2 regions of the Agromyces sp. GL_144 genome follow, and region 2 is predicted to be linked to the other one. Evidence: riboswitches for the same ligand, from Rfam matches in the RefSeq annotation. Region 2 holds a riboswitch; the other holds the start of a gene.
What was found. Region 2 has a riboswitch for thiamine pyrophosphate ahead of AC3IPY_RS16925 (MFS transporter). Riboswitches for the same ligand answer to the same signal wherever they lie in the genome.

Region 1: linked by a shared signal. The riboswitch ahead of AC3IPY_RS08655 (ECF transporter S component) and the one ahead of AC3IPY_RS16925 (MFS transporter) in region 2 are both predicted to bind thiamine pyrophosphate.

Annotation. Positions count from the first base shown of each region.
Region 1 is NZ_CM174399.1:1,924,361-1,932,208, forward strand. Features, by position in the region: gene gatA (Asp-tRNA(Asn)/Glu-tRNA(Gln) amidotransferase subunit GatA) at 1-279, shown strand, start outside; gene gatB (Asp-tRNA(Asn)/Glu-tRNA(Gln) amidotransferase subunit GatB) at 279-1,799, shown strand; gene AC3IPY_RS08645 (DNA polymerase IV) at 1,961-3,268, shown strand; gene AC3IPY_RS08650 (hypothetical protein) at 3,298-3,630, shown strand; TPP riboswitch at 3,715-3,815, shown strand; gene AC3IPY_RS08655 (ECF transporter S component) at 3,853-4,500, shown strand; gene AC3IPY_RS08660 (ABC transporter ATP-binding protein) at 4,502-6,025, shown strand; gene AC3IPY_RS08665 (energy-coupling factor transporter transmembrane component T family protein) at 6,022-6,801, shown strand; gene AC3IPY_RS08670 (nucleoside/nucleotide kinase family protein) at 6,785-7,408, shown strand; gene AC3IPY_RS08675 (hypothetical protein) at 7,418-7,678, shown strand; gene AC3IPY_RS08680 (serine hydrolase family protein) at 7,727-7,848, opposite strand, start outside.
Region 2 is NZ_CM174399.1:3,674,402-3,682,249, forward strand. Features, by position in the region: gene AC3IPY_RS16885 (winged helix-turn-helix transcriptional regulator) at 1-343, opposite strand, end outside; gene AC3IPY_RS16890 (SDR family oxidoreductase) at 461-1,315, shown strand; gene AC3IPY_RS16895 (MOSC domain-containing protein) at 1,545-2,342, shown strand; gene AC3IPY_RS16900 (hypothetical protein) at 2,365-2,511, opposite strand; gene AC3IPY_RS16905 (hypothetical protein) at 2,731-4,140, opposite strand; gene AC3IPY_RS16910 (ClpP family protease) at 4,371-5,054, shown strand; gene AC3IPY_RS16915 (ClpP family protease) at 5,051-5,662, shown strand; gene AC3IPY_RS16920 (helix-turn-helix domain-containing protein) at 5,760-6,260, opposite strand; TPP riboswitch at 6,349-6,445, shown strand; gene AC3IPY_RS16925 (MFS transporter) at 6,436-7,776, shown strand.

The DNA.
Region 1 (7,848 bases), 1.8 Mb from region 2:
CTCGACGATCCGCTGGCGATGTACCTCAACGACGTCGCGACGATCCCGGCGAACCTCGCCGGCGTGCCGGGCATCTCGCTGCCGGCCGGTCTCGCGCCCGAAGACGGGTTGCCGGTGGGCATCCAGTTCCTCGCGCCCGCGCGCCAGGACGCGCGCCTCTACAACGTCGGCGGCGCGCTCGAGCGACTGCTCGAGGCCGAATGGGGCGGGCCGCTGCTGAACCGCGCGCCCGACCTGTCTTCGCATGAGATGGCTGCGGCCGAGGAAGGTGCACTCTGATGGCCCGCGTCGCGCTCATGGACTTCGACAAGGCGCTCGAGCTCTTCGAAGCCGTCATCGGGCTCGAGGTGCACGTCGAGCTGAACACCACGACGAAGATGTTCTCGTCGGCGCCGAACCCGGCGAACTCGGCGTTCCACGTCGCCGAGCCGAACACGCTCATCACGCCGGTCTGCCTGGGCCTGCCGGGTTCGCTGCCGGTCGTGAACGGCGAGGCGGTGCGCAAGTCGATCTCGCTCGGGCTCGCGCTCGGCTGCGAGATCGCGCCGTCGAGCCGTTTCGCACGAAAGAACTACTTCTACCCCGACCTCGCGAAGAACTACCAGATCTCGCAGTACGACGAGCCCATCGCCTTCGACGGCGAGGTCGAGGTCGAGCTCGAGAACGGCCGGGTCTTCCGGGTGCCGATCGAGCGCGCGCACATGGAAGAGGACGCGGGCAAGCTCACGCACGTCGGCGGCTCGACCGGTCGCATCCAGGGCGCCGAGTACTCGCTCGTCGACTACAACCGCGCCGGCGTGCCGCTCGTCGAGATCGTCACGCGCCCCATCTTCGGCGCAGAGGCGGATGCCCCCGCGCTCGCGCGCGCCTACGTGTCGACGATCCGCGACATCGCGATCTCGCTCGGCATCTCCGAGGCGCGCATGGAGCGCGGCAACCTGCGCTGCGACGCGAACGTCTCGCTGCGCCCGCGCGGCCAGGAGAAGCTCGGCACCCGCACCGAGACGAAGAACGTCAACTCGTTCCGGTCGATCGAGCGCGCCGTGCGCTACGAGATCCAGCGTCAGGCGGCGATCCTCGCCGACGGCGGCACCATCACGCAGGAGACCCGGCACTGGCATGAGGACACCGGGGCCACGAGCGCCGGTCGCCCCAAGTCCGATGCCGACGACTACCGGTACTTCCCCGAGCCCGACCTGCTTCCGGTCGTGCCCTCGCCCGAGCTGATCGAAGAGCTGCGTGCGGCGCTGCCCGAGGCGCCCGCCGCGCGCCGCCGGCGCCTGAAGGCCGAGTGGGGCTTCAGCGACGACGAGTTCCAGATCGTGGCGAACTCGGGCATGCTCAACGAGCTTGCCGAGACCGTCGCGGCCGGCGCCACGCCCGCCGCCGCGCGCAAATGGTGGACGGGTGAGATCGCGCGTCTCGCGAACGCCGCAGACCGCGATGCCACGAGCCTGGTGTCTCCGGCGCATGTCGCCGAGCTCGCCGCGCTCGTCGAGGCCGGCACGCTGACCGACCGCCTCGCGCGCCAGGTGCTCGAGGGCGTCGTCGCGGGCGAGGGGTCGCCGCAGCAGATCGTCGACGAGCGCGGCCTCGCGGTCGTCTCCGACGACGGCGCGCTCATCGCCGCCATCGACGAGGCGCTCGCCTCGCAGCCCGACGTGCTCGCGAAGATCCGCGACGGCAAGGTGCAGGCCGCCGGCGCGGTCATCGGCGCCGTCATGAAGGCCATGCAGGGCAAGGCGGATGCCGCGCGCGTGCGCGAGCTCGTGCTCGAGCGGGCGACCGCTGCCGAATAGCCGCGCGCCGGACGCGGGCGGTGCCGGACCGATCGGTCCGGCACCGCCCGCGTCGTGTTCGGGGCCGGCTCGCGGCATCCGCCCGGCGAACTCCGCGTCGAGGTCCTGCGCGGCGTTCGGGGGCGGCGACCGATGACGGTGGCGTGGCGTAGGGTCGCAACGTGAGCAAGCAGGACGGCTCGTCGAGGCAGGTCACCACGGGGCCGGTCGACGATTCGGCGACCCCGATCCTGCACGTCGACATGGACGCGTTCTTCGTCTCGGTCGAGCTGCTCTCCCGGCCGGAGCTCAGGGGCAAGCCGGTGCTCGTCGGCGGCACGGCAGGTCGGGGGGTCGTGGCGGCCGCGAGCTACGAGGCCCGCCGCTACGGCGTGAACTCGGCCATGCCCATGTCGGTCGCGCTGCAGCGGTGTCCCAACGCGATCGTGCTGCGCGGCAACTATCCGGCGTACTCCGAGTACTCCAAGCGGGTGATGCACATCTTCGAGCAGATCACCCCGCTCGTCGAGCCGCTCTCGATCGACGAGGCGTTCCTCGACGTCTCGGGCGCCAGGCGACTGCACGGCACGCCCGCCGAGATCGCGTGGACCATCCGCGACCGCGTGCAGCGCGAGACCGGGCTCACCTGCTCCATCGGGGTCGCCGCCACCAAGTACGTCGCGAAGGTCGCCTCGAGCCGGGCCAAGCCCGACGGCATGCTCGTGGTTCCGGCGCACGAGACGGTCGCGTTCCTGCATCCGCTCCCGGTCTCGGCGCTCTGGGGCGTGGGCAGGGTCACCGAAGAGACGCTGGCGCGCATCGGGCTCCGCACCATCGGCGACGTCGCGTCGATGCCGTCCGACGCCCTGGTCCGAGCCGTCGGACCCGCCCTCGCGGGCCGACTCGCGCGCCTCGCCGCCGGCGACGATCCGCGCGAGGTGCACACGACCCGCACCGAGCGCAGCATCGGGCACGAGCAGACGTTCGGTCACGACCTGACCGACCCGATCGTGATCCGCCGCGAACTGCTGCAGCTCTCGGGCAACGTCGCCGTGCGCCTGCGCAAGGCCGGGCTCGTCGCGCGCACCGTGTCGCTGAAGCTCCGGTACGGCGACTTCCGCACGCTGACCCGGTCCCGCACCCTCGCCGAGCCGACCGATGTCGCGCGGCGCATCTACGACGAGGCGTCCGAGGCGCTCGAGGGCCTCATCGGCGATGGCGCGCGCGTGCGACTCATCGGCGTGCGCGCCGAGAACCTCCGCGAGTCCGGCACGGGCGCGATGCTCTGGGATCCTGACGAAGAGTGGCGCGACGCCGAGCGCACGATCGATCAGGTGACGGCCCGGTTCGGGCGCGACGCGGTGCGACCGGCGGCACTCGTGCAGCGCGAGCGCGACCGCGATCAGCGCCGGGCGGAGCAGCGCGAACAGCGGCGCGGTCCGCAGCCCGAGGAGCCGTTCGATCCGAACGCCGCGGCGTGGGGCTGGTAGCCCGAGGCCCGCGCGGGTAGCGTGGCCACATGGCTGAACTCGTGCTGGACCTTGCAGACACCGTCGCCGGCGTGGGCGTGAAGACCGCCTACGGCGAGACCATCGACATCGACGGCGTCAAAGTCGTGCCGGTGGCCCTCGGCTACTACGGCTTCGGCGCCGGCAGCGGCGGCACGGGCGAAGAGCTCCAGGGCAGCGGTGGCGGCGGAGGAGGTCTCTCGGTGCCGCTCGGCGCCTACGTCGGCGAAGCGGGGCGTGTGAGGTTCGAGCCGAACATCATCGGGCTCGTCCTCGTCGCGACGCCGTTCATCTTCGTCGTCGGCCACGCCCTGAAGTCGGTCATCCGCGCGCTCAAGCGCTGAGCCGGGGCATCCGTCTCCCTCCGACTCGCCTCATTGCGCCTCCGGTGAACGTGAGGGATCGTCTGCGTGTACGCTGATCTCGAACACGGGAGTCCGGTGAGCCGGGCTGAGAGGAAGGTCCTCAACCTTCGACCGTCGAACCTGATCTGGGTCATGCCAGCGCAGGGAGGCATTCGCATCTCATTACCCGTGCCACTTTCATCGAGAGAGAGGGCACGACACGTGCACGCATCATCAACGTCACCGGCCGCATCCGCGGCATCCATCACCTCTGCACGCCCCGAGCGTCCGAACCTGCGCTGGCGGGTCGTCGACATCGTCGTCGCGAGCGTCGTCGGCGTCGCCGTCGGCGTGGTCTTCTGGGCCTGGGGCGTGATCTGGGGGCCGATCTCGGCACCCATCGAGGCGCTGCTTCCCGGACTCCAGGCAGCACCGGCGGCCCTGTGGGTCATCGCCGGCGTGCTCGGCGGCCTCATCATCCGCAAGCCGGGTGCCGCGCTCTACACCGAGCTCGTCGCGGCGATCGTCTCGGCGCTCATCGGCAGCCAGTGGGGCGGCCTGCTGACGATCGAGTCCGGACTCGTGCAGGGCCTCGGCGCCGAACTCGTCTTCGCGATCTTCCTCTACCGCTACTGGCGGTTCCCGGCAGCACTGCTGGCCGGTGCCGCCGCCGGGCTCGCGATGGCCATCAACGACCTCGTGCTCTACTACGCGGGCGCCGCACCGCTGTTCGCGACCGTCTACACGGTCTCCGCGGTGCTCGGCGGAGCGGTCATCGCCGGCGGCCTCTCGTGGCTCGCCGTGCGCGGTCTGGCACGCGCAGGGGCGCTCGATCGATTCGCATCCGGGCGCGAGCACCGGGTGGTCTGACGTGTCGGGCGGCGAATCCATCGCGCGCACGGCACCGGCTGCGATCTCGGCCCGTGGTTGGGGCTGGCGGCACGCCGGACGCCGGTCGGCCGCGGTGCAGGGGCTCGACCTCGACATCCGTCCCGGGGAGCGCGTGCTGCTCCTCGGCGCCTCGGGTGCCGGAAAGTCGACCCTGCTGCACGGCATCGCCGGCGTGCTCGGCGGCGACGAAGACGGCGAGGCGCTCGGCGAGCTGCTCGTCGACGGTGGGCGACCGTCGGCCGCGCGCGGGCGGTCGGGCCTCGTGCTGCAGGACCCCGATGCGCAGGTCGTCATGGCCCGCGTCGGCGACGACGTCGCCTTCGGGCTCGAGAACCTCGCCGTTCGCCGCGAGGAGATCTGGCCGCGCGTGAGACGGGCACTCGCGGCCGTCGGCCTCGACCTGCCGCTCGAGCACTCGACCGCCGAGCTCTCAGGCGGGCAGCGTCAGCGGCTCGCGCTCGCGGGCGTGCTCGCGATGCGACCGGGCCTCATCCTGCTCGACGAGCCGACCGCGAACCTCGACCCCGAGGGCGTGCGAGACGTGCGCGACGCGGTCGCCCGCGTCGCCGACGAGACCGGGGCGACCCTCGTCGTCATCGAGCATCGTGTGTCGGTGTGGCTTCCGGTCGTCGATCGCGTGGTGGTGCTCGGCGGCGGCGGTGCGGGCGGCGTGCTCGCCGACGGGGACCCCGGCGAGGTGCTGGCGTCGCAGCGGTCGGCGCTCCGCGACGGCGGCGTCTGGTTGCCCGACAACCTGCCGTGGCGCGCACCGGTGCCGACGAGCGGGGGGTCGCCCCTGCTCTCCGGCGAGGCGCTCACGATCGGGCGCAGCCCTGGCGCACCGGTTCGCGACGGCATCGACCTCACTGCCGACTCCAGCCGGATCCTCGCGATCTCGGGCCCGAACGGCGTCGGCAAGTCGACCTTGGCGCTGACCCTGGCGGGCCTCCTGACTCCGCTCGACGGCCGGCTCGAGGCATCCGAGACCCTGGCCTCAGGTCTGCGGCCCGAGCCCTGGCGCTGGCGGTCGCGCGACCTGCTGGCGCGCATCGGCACCGTCTTCCAGAGTCCCGAGCACCAGTTCCTCACCGGATCGGTGCGGGCCGAGCTCGAGGTCGGGCCGCGAGCGCTCAAGCTCTCCGAGTCCGAGCGCCGCGCGCGGGTCGACGAGCTGCTGAGCGCGCTCCGGCTCGAGCACCTCGCGGGCGCCAACCCGTTCACGCTCTCGGGCGGGGAGAAGCGCCGACTGTCGGTGGCGACGGCCATCGCGACCCGGCCGCGACTGCTCGTGCTCGACGAGCCGACCTTCGGGCAGGATGCCACGACCTGGCGCGAGCTCGCGAGACTGCTCGTCGGGCTCCGCGACGACGGCGTCGGCATCGTCGCGGTCACGCACGACGAGGCCTTCGTCGAGACCGTTGCCGATCAGCGCTTCGAGCTCGCACACGCGGACTCGGCCGACGGCCCGGCGCCCGAGCGCGGCGCACGAGGTGCACGCGCATGAGCATCGCGAGCGTTCGGCCCGGGCTGCCGTTGGCGCAGGTGAACCCCGTCGCGAAGGTCGCGGCGACGGTTCCGCTCAGCATCGTGCTGATCCTCACGCTCGACATCGTGTCGGCGAGCGTGGCGATCGCCTGCGAGCTGCTCATCTTCACGGTCGTGGGCCTCGGCAGTGTGCTCTGGTCGCCGCGCACGCTGCCGATCTGGATCGCCGCACCGCTGACGGGCATCAGCATGGTGCTCTACGGGTCACCGTCGGGTGCGACGCTGTGGGACTTCGGCGTCATCCACGTGACCGAGGGGTCGGTGCAGATCGGCATCGCGACGACCGTGCGGGTCATCGCGATCGCGCTGCCCGCGGTCGTGCTCTTCCTGACGATCGATCCGACCGACCTCGCCGACGGGCTCGCGCAGACCTTGAAGCTCCCCTCGAGGTTCGTCCTCGGTGCGCTGGCGGCGCTGCGGCTCGTCGGATCGGCGATCGACGACTGGCGCACGCTCAACCTCGCGCGCCGTGCGCGCGGCGTCGGCGACACCGGGCTCATCCGCCGAACGCTGGGCCAGGCGTTCTCGCTGCTCGTGCTCTCCATCCGGCGCGGCGGCATCCTCGCGACGGCGATGGAGGCTCGCGGCTTCGGTGCCGAGGGCGAACGCACGTGGGCGAGGCAGGCGCACTTCGGCGGCACGGAGTGGATCGTGATCGGCGTCGGATGCCTCGTGGCCGTCCTCTCGGCGACGGTCGCGGTGCTCACCGGGAGCTGGAATGTCATCTGGTCCTGATGCCCCAGGCGCGGTGACGCACGGGTGCCCGGCCTCGATCGGCCACGCCTCGGCGACCGCGGAGATCCGCACGCGGGTTCGAGGCATCCGACGCCCGCTCGTGCTCGTCGACGGGCCGAGCGGCGCGGGCAAGTCGACCCTCGCCGACGCGCTCGTGGCCGCGTGGCCGGGCCCTCCGCCGACGCTGGTTCGCCTCGACGACGTGTATCCCGGGTGGTACGGCCTCGAGCGGGCCGGCCGCGTGCTCGCGCATTCGCTCATCGCGCCGTGGCGACGAGGTGGGCCCGCGTGGTACCGACGTTGGGATTGGGCCGCTGACGCGCCGGGTGCGGAGACCTCCGTGCGGCCCGGAACCGCGCTGCTCGTCGAGGGCTGCGGTGCATTCGCCGTCGCCCCGCCGACCGTGCCCGCGATCAGGATCTGGGTCGACGCGCCCGACGACGTGCGGCGGCGTCGTGCGCTCGATCGCGACGGCGGGGCCTACGACGCCTACTGGGAGATCTGGGACCGCCAGTGGCGGGCGTACGTTCGACGGTGCGAGCCCCGACGGTCGGCGGGCGTGCGAGTTCGCGCGTCGGCCGATGCGGAGCGGGGCCTCGAGGGCTAGCGTGGGGTCATGGCAGCCGAAGCAACCTCAGACTCATATGTCGTCGAATACCTCGACGGACCGCTCAAAGGTCAGGTCGAGCATCGTTCGCTCGTCGCCGGCGAACCCGAGTCGCGTCTGGCCGCGATCGCCGCGATCGACGGGGTCGAATCGGTCTTCTGGTACGACCTCGTCGAGCGTCGCGAGCTCGACGGCGAACTCCGCGCGGCCTTCCGGTTCGACGCCGGCGACTCGGATCCCGTCACGTTCGACGAGAACGACAACGACTGACGTACGCTCGGTCGGCGCTGCAGTCGGGCGCCGCCGTGCGCAGCGCGCTCAGTCGCCCTGCGCCTCGATGAAGGCGCCGATGACGGGGAAGGGGTGCGTGAGGCGCCAGATCGGGCCCGGGTCGCTGATGGCCTTCGTGAGCCGCAGGGGCGAGGAAACGGTGTCCGCAC
Region 2 (7,848 bases):
CGGCGTGCACGGCCACCCACTCGACGAGCGGCAGCATGCGCTCCATGAGTTCGCGGCCGAGGTCGGTGAGGGCGTACTCGACGCGCGGCGGCACCTCGGGGTACGACGTGCGCACGACCAGGCCGTCGGCCTCGAGCGTGCGCAGCGTCGAGGCGAGCATCTTCTCGCTGATGCCCTGCACCTCGCGTCGAAGCTCGCCCCAGCGGCGCGTGCCGTCGGTGAGCGCGAGCAGCACGAGCACGCCCCACTTGCTCATGATGTGATCGAGCACCACTCTTGTTGGACACCCCTCGGTGAAGACCTCGCCCGAAGTCGCCCGGATCTGCGCAAGACTTACCACCATGCGGGTAGCTTACCTGAAAGTGGGTACCCTCCCGCGGGAATGCGCGGCATGCTGCGCTCCGTTGACCATGGCGTACCGCGCATCCGCCGCGCGGACGATCGGAAGGATCCACCACTCATGACCATCCTCGTCACGGCCGCCTCCGGCCACCTCGGCCGTCTCGTCATCGACGCCCTCCTCGAGCGCGGCGCCGAGCCGTCGAGCATCGTCGCCGGAGCCCGCGACACCGCCAGGCTCGTGGATGCCGCAGCACGAGGCATCCGCACCGTCGAGCTCGACTACGCGAAGCCCGACACCATCGCGGCCGCGCTCGAGGGCGTCGACACCGTGCTGCTCATCTCGGGATCCGAGGTCGGACAGCGCGTGCCGCAGCACCGCAACGTCATCGAGGCCGCCAAGGCCGCCGGCGTCGCGAAGCTCGTCTACACGAGCGCCCCGAACGCCACGACCGCCGACTACCCGCTCGCCCCCGAGCACGCGGCGACCGAGGCGGTCATCGCCGAGACCGGCGTTCCCGCGGTGATCCTGCGCAACAACTGGTACATCGAGAACTACGCGGCGGATGTCGCGCGCGCTGCCGAGACCGGCGTCATCGCCTCCTCGACCGGAGCGGGCCGCATCTTCGGTGCCACGCGCGCCGACCTCGCGGATGCCGCGGCCGTCGTGCTGCTCGAGGACGGACATCTCGGCGAGGTGTACGAACTCTCGGGCGACGAGGCGTTCACGTACGCCGACATCGCCGCCGCGGCATCCGAGGTGCTCGGACGCGAGGTCGCCTACACGCCGCTGACCGCCGAGCAGCGGGCCGCCGCGCTGGAGGCCGCCGGGCTCGATGCCGGCACCGTCGGATTCGTCACCGCGCTCGACGCCAGCATCGCCGCGGGCGTGCTCGAGGTGCCGTCCGGCGGCATCTCGCGCCTCACCGGCCGGCCGACGACCTCGCTCGTCGACGGACTGCGCGCGGCGCGCTGATCGCGCGGCCCCCGTCGCGCTGGGACTCTGCATGCTCGACCTCTGCGCGCTCGAGCTCGACGCGCGGGCCTCTGCCGGTGCGTTCTGCAGGAGAATTGGCCTCATCTCCCCTGTCAGCCGGGGATGAGACCGTATTCTCCTGCAGAACGGACACATCGGGCACGAGTCACGAACGCGTCGGGAACGACGCGCGGATGGGTGACGGGCCGAACGCGGGTAGCGTGTTCGCATGCTCCTCACCCGCGTCCGCGTCTATCCCGTGAAGTCGCTCGGCGGCCTCGACGTGCGCTCGGCGCGCGTCGAGCCGTGGGGCCTCGCCGCCGACCGCCGCTGGGCCGTCGTCGACGAGAACGGCCGCACGGTCACCGCGCGCGAGCGCAACCTGATGCTCGGCCTGCGGGCCGAGCCGCTCGCCGACGGCGGGGTGCTGCTCGGCAGCGAGGCATCCGACCCGCTTCGAGTGGACGTGCCGACGGAGGCCGCACCCGTCGCGGTCGGCGTCTCGCGCCAGGGCACGGCTCTGCCGGCCGGCGGCGAGGCCGACGACTGGCTGAGCGCACGCATCGGGCAGCCCGTTCGGCTCGTGTGGCAGCCCGACCCGACCGTGCGCCCAGTCAGCGACGAGCACGGCGGACTCGACGGCGACCGCATGTCGCTCGCCGACGCCGGCCCGCTGCTGCTCACGACCGAGGCCTCGCTCGCGGCCCTGAACGCCTGGACCGACGAGGGCGCACCCGTGCTGGACATGCTGCGGTTCCGGCCGAACCTCGTGGTCGACGGCGACGAGCCGTTCGCCGAAGACGAGTGGGGATTCGTGACGCTCGGCGGCGTGCGCTTCCGCGTGGCCGGCGGCTGCGACCGCTGCATGATGACCGGCATCGACCCGTTCACGCTGCAGCGCGGCCTCGAGCCGATCCGCACGCTCTCGAAGCACCGCCGCCGCGACGGCAAGACCTGGTTCGGCGTGCTGCTCGTGCCGCAGGGCGAGGGCGAGATCGCCGTCGGCGACGAGGTCGTGGTCGGCTGAGGATCGTGGTGCCGCTCGCGCCTCAGCGGGTGCCGAGCAACTGCGCGTGGTTCTTCGCGTAGACCGGCTCGCCGAACACGCGCCAGATCACGCGCACGGGTACCGGGAGGTGCTCGCGCATCCACTCGTCGCCCGCGTCACCGGTCGGCGGAAGTGATGCGGCGGCCATGGCGACTCCGATCGACGTTGTGCGGGCGATCGGAGGGTACCCCCGGCGCGCATTGCGCGACAAGGGGACGGCCGCGGCCGGGATGCCGGTCCGTGAAGCGGTGTCGAAGTACCGAAGTACCGGGCCTCGCGGCCCATGTCCTCCCGCGGCTCCGCGGCAGGCCCTCGCCGCCGAGGTCGCACCGTCGTGCGTCGGTCGCACGAGGCGCGAGTACGACCGTCAGGCGGCGCCGAGTGCGGCGCGCGCCGCCGCGTACTTCTCGGCGAGGCGGGCCTGCGTCTCGTGGTCGAGCTTGCGCATGCGCCACGGCGCGGTGTTGTCGGCGATGTCGGCGAGCTTCACGCTGCGCGCGACGGCGTGCGACCGGATGCGCGCGTAGTACTCGGCATCGGAGACCCCCGGCGTGCGCGTGAGCACGAGCACGGCCTCGATGACCTCGGGGGCGACGCCGGCCTCGCGGAGCGTCTCGGCGGTGAGCGCGGTGTCTTCCAGCACGTCGTGCAACCAGGCCACGGCGACCTCGATCGGCTGCGAGGCGGGCTCGAACGCCTCGGCGACGCGGCCCGGGTGATCGATGTACGGAGCGCCGAGCTTGTCGGTCTGGTCGCGGTGGGCGACGAAGGCGATGCCCTGCGCAAGCCCGATCTGCAGGGTGCCGGCGGGCGCGGCGGGCGCGCCGGCGACCGCCGCAGCGGGCGTCGGAGACGGCGCGACCGGCATCGATGCGGGCGCGGATGCCGCGGGCGCGACCGGGCGGGCGACCGGGGCCGCGGCCGGAGCGACCGGCTGCACGGCGGGCGCCGGCGAGACGGGCGCAGGTGCAGCGGCGGAGGCGGGCGAGGCGGGAGGCGCGGGAGGCGCCGCCACGAGCGGCGTGACGGGCCCGGTCGAGTTCGCCGGAACGGCGCGGGCGGGCGTCGGGGCGGGCGCGGACCCGGCCACCACCGCCTCGAACTGCTCGAAGGTCCAGTCGGCGTCGGATTCCATCGTCATCTTCACATCCTCCCCGATGTGCGTCGGTTGACCGGCATCGGCCGGCTCAGGGGCTTCGTCAGTCTCGTCGGATTCGGCGGCGGCACCGGTGTCGGCGGCTTCGGCGTCGGCGGCATCGGCCGCATGCGCCTGGACCGGCGCGCTCGGCGGACTCGCCTCGACCCGCTCGGCCTGCTCGACCTGCTCGACCCGACCAGTGGCCGTTGCGGCCGTCGTCGGCAGCGGCTCGACGGGACCGGTCGCCCGGGCCGGCCGCATCGGATCGAGCAATTCGGTCCACGCCGGGTCGTCGAGCGGATCGAGTCCGGCGACCGGCCTGGCGAACCCGAGCTCGTCCTCGAGCTCGAGCATCTCGTCGAGGTCGAGTTCGTGCATCGACCTGATCTCGCTCATGCGCCGCACGGAGACGTAGCGCTCGGAGACCTCGGTCATGCGCGCGCCGTCATCGGTCGAGAAGTAGCGCGAACCGTCATCGCCGAGGACCTCGACGATGGTCTCCTCGTATTCGCCGCCCGGCTCCAGCGAGCACACGTGGTATCGGAACGGACCGCCCTCGACCGCACGCCGATGCGTCGCCGACGAGGCGCGCGCGGCTGCGCGACGACCGGGGGTCGGGTCGTCAACGGATGTGCTCACTCGGGCTCCTGGCCGTGGGGGATCGGTTGGGGCGGCGCCGAAGCGCTGTCCCGATCCTACGAGAGCACCGCCGCGTGCGGGGGATCCCCCGCGGATTCCGACACGAACGACGAACCTGCACAGGCGGTTTCCACGCCGAAGCGATCAGCCCAGAGCAGATCAGCCCCGGGCAGCACTGCCGTGGGCGGAAACGCTGGCCCGCGGCATCCGCTCGGCCGCACGCTGGGGTCATGAGCGAAGAATCCCCGGCCCCGCTGCATCCGATCGATGCCGACCTCTCGACCCTGCTGTTCCGGCAGCGCGTCGTGGTGCTCGGCACCGAACTCGACCAGAACCTCGGCAACCGCCTGACGAGCCAGCTGCTGCTGCTCTCGGCCGAGGACCCGGAGCGCGACATCGCGTTCTGGATCAACTCCCCCGGCGGATCCGTGACCGCGATGCTCGCGATCATGGACGTCATGAAGGCGATCCCGAACGACGTCGCCACCGTCGCGATCGGCATGGCGGCCAGCGCGGGCCAGTTCCTGCTCTCGGCCGGCACGCCGGGCAAGCGGGTCGCGCTGCCGCATGCGCGCATCCTCATGCACCAGGGTTCGGCGGGCATCGGCGGCACCGCGGTCGACGTCGAGCTGCAGGCCGACGACCTGCGCGAGACGCGCGACACGATGCTGCGCCTGCTCGCCGAGCACACCGGGCAGCCGCTCGAGCGCATCACCGAGGACTCGCTGCGCGACCGCTGGGTGAGTGCCGAGGAGGCCGTCGCCTACGGCTTCATCGACCGGATCGTGCACGACGCGATCGACATCTACCCCGGCGCCCGCGGGCGCATGCTCGGGCCGGGGTTCCGGTCGGATGCCGCAGGCCACCCGCTCGCGGACGCCGCCGCCGCGGCTCGACAGGGGGTGCTCGCATGAGCAGCTATCCGATCCCGTACGTGGTGGAGCGGCACGGCAACGTGGAACGCACCCTCGACGTGTACAGCCGCCTGCTCGGCGAGCGCATCATCACGCTCGGCACCGAGATCGACGACGGCGTCGCGAACGTGCTCATCGCGCAGCTGCTGCACCTCGAGGCCGACAGCCAGGAGGCGCCCGTGCACCTCTACCTCAACTCGCCCGGCGGATCCCCGCATGCGGCACTCGCGGTGTACGACACGATGCAGCACATCCGGCCGCCGGTCGCGACGACCTGCGTCGGCCAGGCCGGCGGCCCCGCGGCCGTGCTGCTCGCGGGCGGGGCGCCGGGCATGCGCGGCATCCTCCGGCACGGACGCGCGGTGCTGCACCAGCCGTCCACGCAGGGTCGGGGCTCGATCCCCGACCTGATCATCCACGCCGACGAGGTGCTGCGCGTGCGCGGCGAACTCGAGGCGGTGCTCGCGCACGACACCGGGCGTTCGCGAGAGCAGGTGCGGCAGGACACCGATCGCGAGCTCATCCTCGATGCGGCGGGGGCGGTCGAGTACGGACTCGTCGACCGCGTGGTGGCGCTGCAGCGCACGGCTGCGCCGGCGCTCGGATAGCCCTTATGGGCCCACTCGACCGGCGGTGGCCCTGGAGACAGGAGGGTCCGTGTCGAAACGCGGTGCCGAAGTACCGCCGGTTTCGAGGACACTCCCGCTACGCGGCGAGGGCGATGCCCCGCACTGCGCCGGCGACGGGGGCGGATGTCTCGTGCGGCGCGGATCCCGGCAGCGCGGCGCCGCGCGCGGTCAGGTCGAGCACGACGAGCGGGCGCGGGGCGATGCGCCGGTCGGCGCCCCGCGCGGCGCGTGCCGCGTCGCCCGTGAGCTCGGCTGCGACGCCGGCCGCCACGTCGACGAGCGTGAGGCCGAGCGCCTCCGCCACGGCGGCGAGGATCTCGCTCGAGGGCTCCTTGCGTCCGCGCTCGATCTCGGAGAGGTACTGGGTCGACACGTCGGCCTCGCTCGCGACGTCGGCGAGGATGCGCTCCTGCGCGAGCCGCTCGCGCCGCAGGAACGCACCGAGCGCCTCGCGCCAGAGCGGCGTGCGCTCACGAACGGGCTCGCGCTGCGGCATCCGCTCGCTTCGGGGCATCCGCTCGGGGACTCGCAGCCCCGTGGGGTGCAGTTCGGTGAGGTGCGGGCCGATCGCGTCCATGCCGCGAGGCTACCCAGCCGGCGGGCGGATGTCTCGCGCATCCGCTCAGAGCAGAATCGCCCGCCGGTCGAGAACCGCTAGGCTCGCGGGCAGTGACACGGGGTGCCGCGATCCGCGCGGCTGAGATCACACCCGTCGAACCTGATCTAGTTCGGACTAGCGAAGGGATGTCGCGATGAGCGATCGCGCGTACGTCGACCCTGCCCACCCGCCGGCCATGCTCGGCACCGATGCGAGGGGGCCCGCAGCGAAGGAGCCCAGCCGCGACGATCCGCCCGGCCGCGCCCGCCGCGCCGTCGCCGCGGCCTCGATCGGCACGGCGCTGGAGTGGTACGACTTCTTCCTCTACGGCACGGCGGCGGCGCTCGTGTTCCCGGCCCTGTTCTTCCCCGGCGAGGATCCGTTGACCGGCGTGCTGCTCTCGTTCGCGGTCTACGCGACCGGGTTCCTCGCGCGTCCGCTCGGCGGGCTCGCCGCCGGCTACCTCGGCGACCGCTTCGGCCGCCGCGCGACCCTGCTCGGCACGCTGCTCGTCATGGGCATCGCCACGGCGCTCATCGGCCTGCTGCCGACCTATGCCCAGATCGGCGCGCTCGCACCGGCCCTGCTCGTGCTGCTGCGCCTCGCGCAGGGCGCCGCGACCGGCGGCGAATGGGGCGGGGCCGTGCTGCTCGCCCTCGAGAGCTCGCCCGAACGGCGCGGCGCACGCGGCGGACTCATCCAGAGCGCGCTCTACGTCGGCCTGATCCTCGGCAACCTCGCGTTCGTGCTGCTCCTGGCGGCGCTCGACGAGGAGCAGCTGCTCGCCTGGGGGTGGCGCATCCCGTTCCTCGCCAGCCTCGTGCTCGTCGGCGTCGGCGTGTACCTGCGCCGCCGGGTCGACGAGTCGCCCGAGTACACGGCGCTGCTCGAGCAGCGTCGCACGTCGAGGCATCCGCTCGCCGAGGTGCTGCGGCGGCCGCGCAACGTGCTCGCGGTGTTCCTCGTGCGCGCGGGGCAGAACACGACGTTCTACCTCGTGTCGGTGTTCTGCCTGAGCTACGCCGCGAGCCTCGGCCTCGAGCGGTGGGTGACGCTCACGGCGCTGCTCGTCGGCGCGGGCATCGCGGTCGTCGCCTGCCCGATCTGGGGGCGGGTCGGCGAACGCGTCGGATCCGCCCGGCTCACGGTCGCCGCGCTCGGCGGGCTCGCGGTGATCGCCGTGCCGCTGTTCCTCGCGCTCGACACGGGGTCGGCGGCGCTCGTCATCGGCGTCGTCGCGCTGGCGATCGGCGTCGTGAACGCGGCCGCCGACGGCGTGCAGCCGATGTGGTTCGCGTCGCTCTTCGACGCGCGGGTGCGCTACTCGGGCATCACGATCGGGCGCGAGGCGGGCGCGATCGTGGGCGGCGGGCTCTCACCGCTGCTCGCCGCGTGGCTCGTCGCGACGACGGGGCACTGGTGGCCGGTCGCGGTGCTCATGATCGTCGCCGCGGCGCTCGGAGTCGTCGGGGCGCTGCTGGCGCGCAAGGCCTGAGCGCGCAGAGCGGATGCCGCGACCCGCCGTTCGGCGTCGGTCGCGGCATCCGCTCGAGGGATCTGCCCGAGC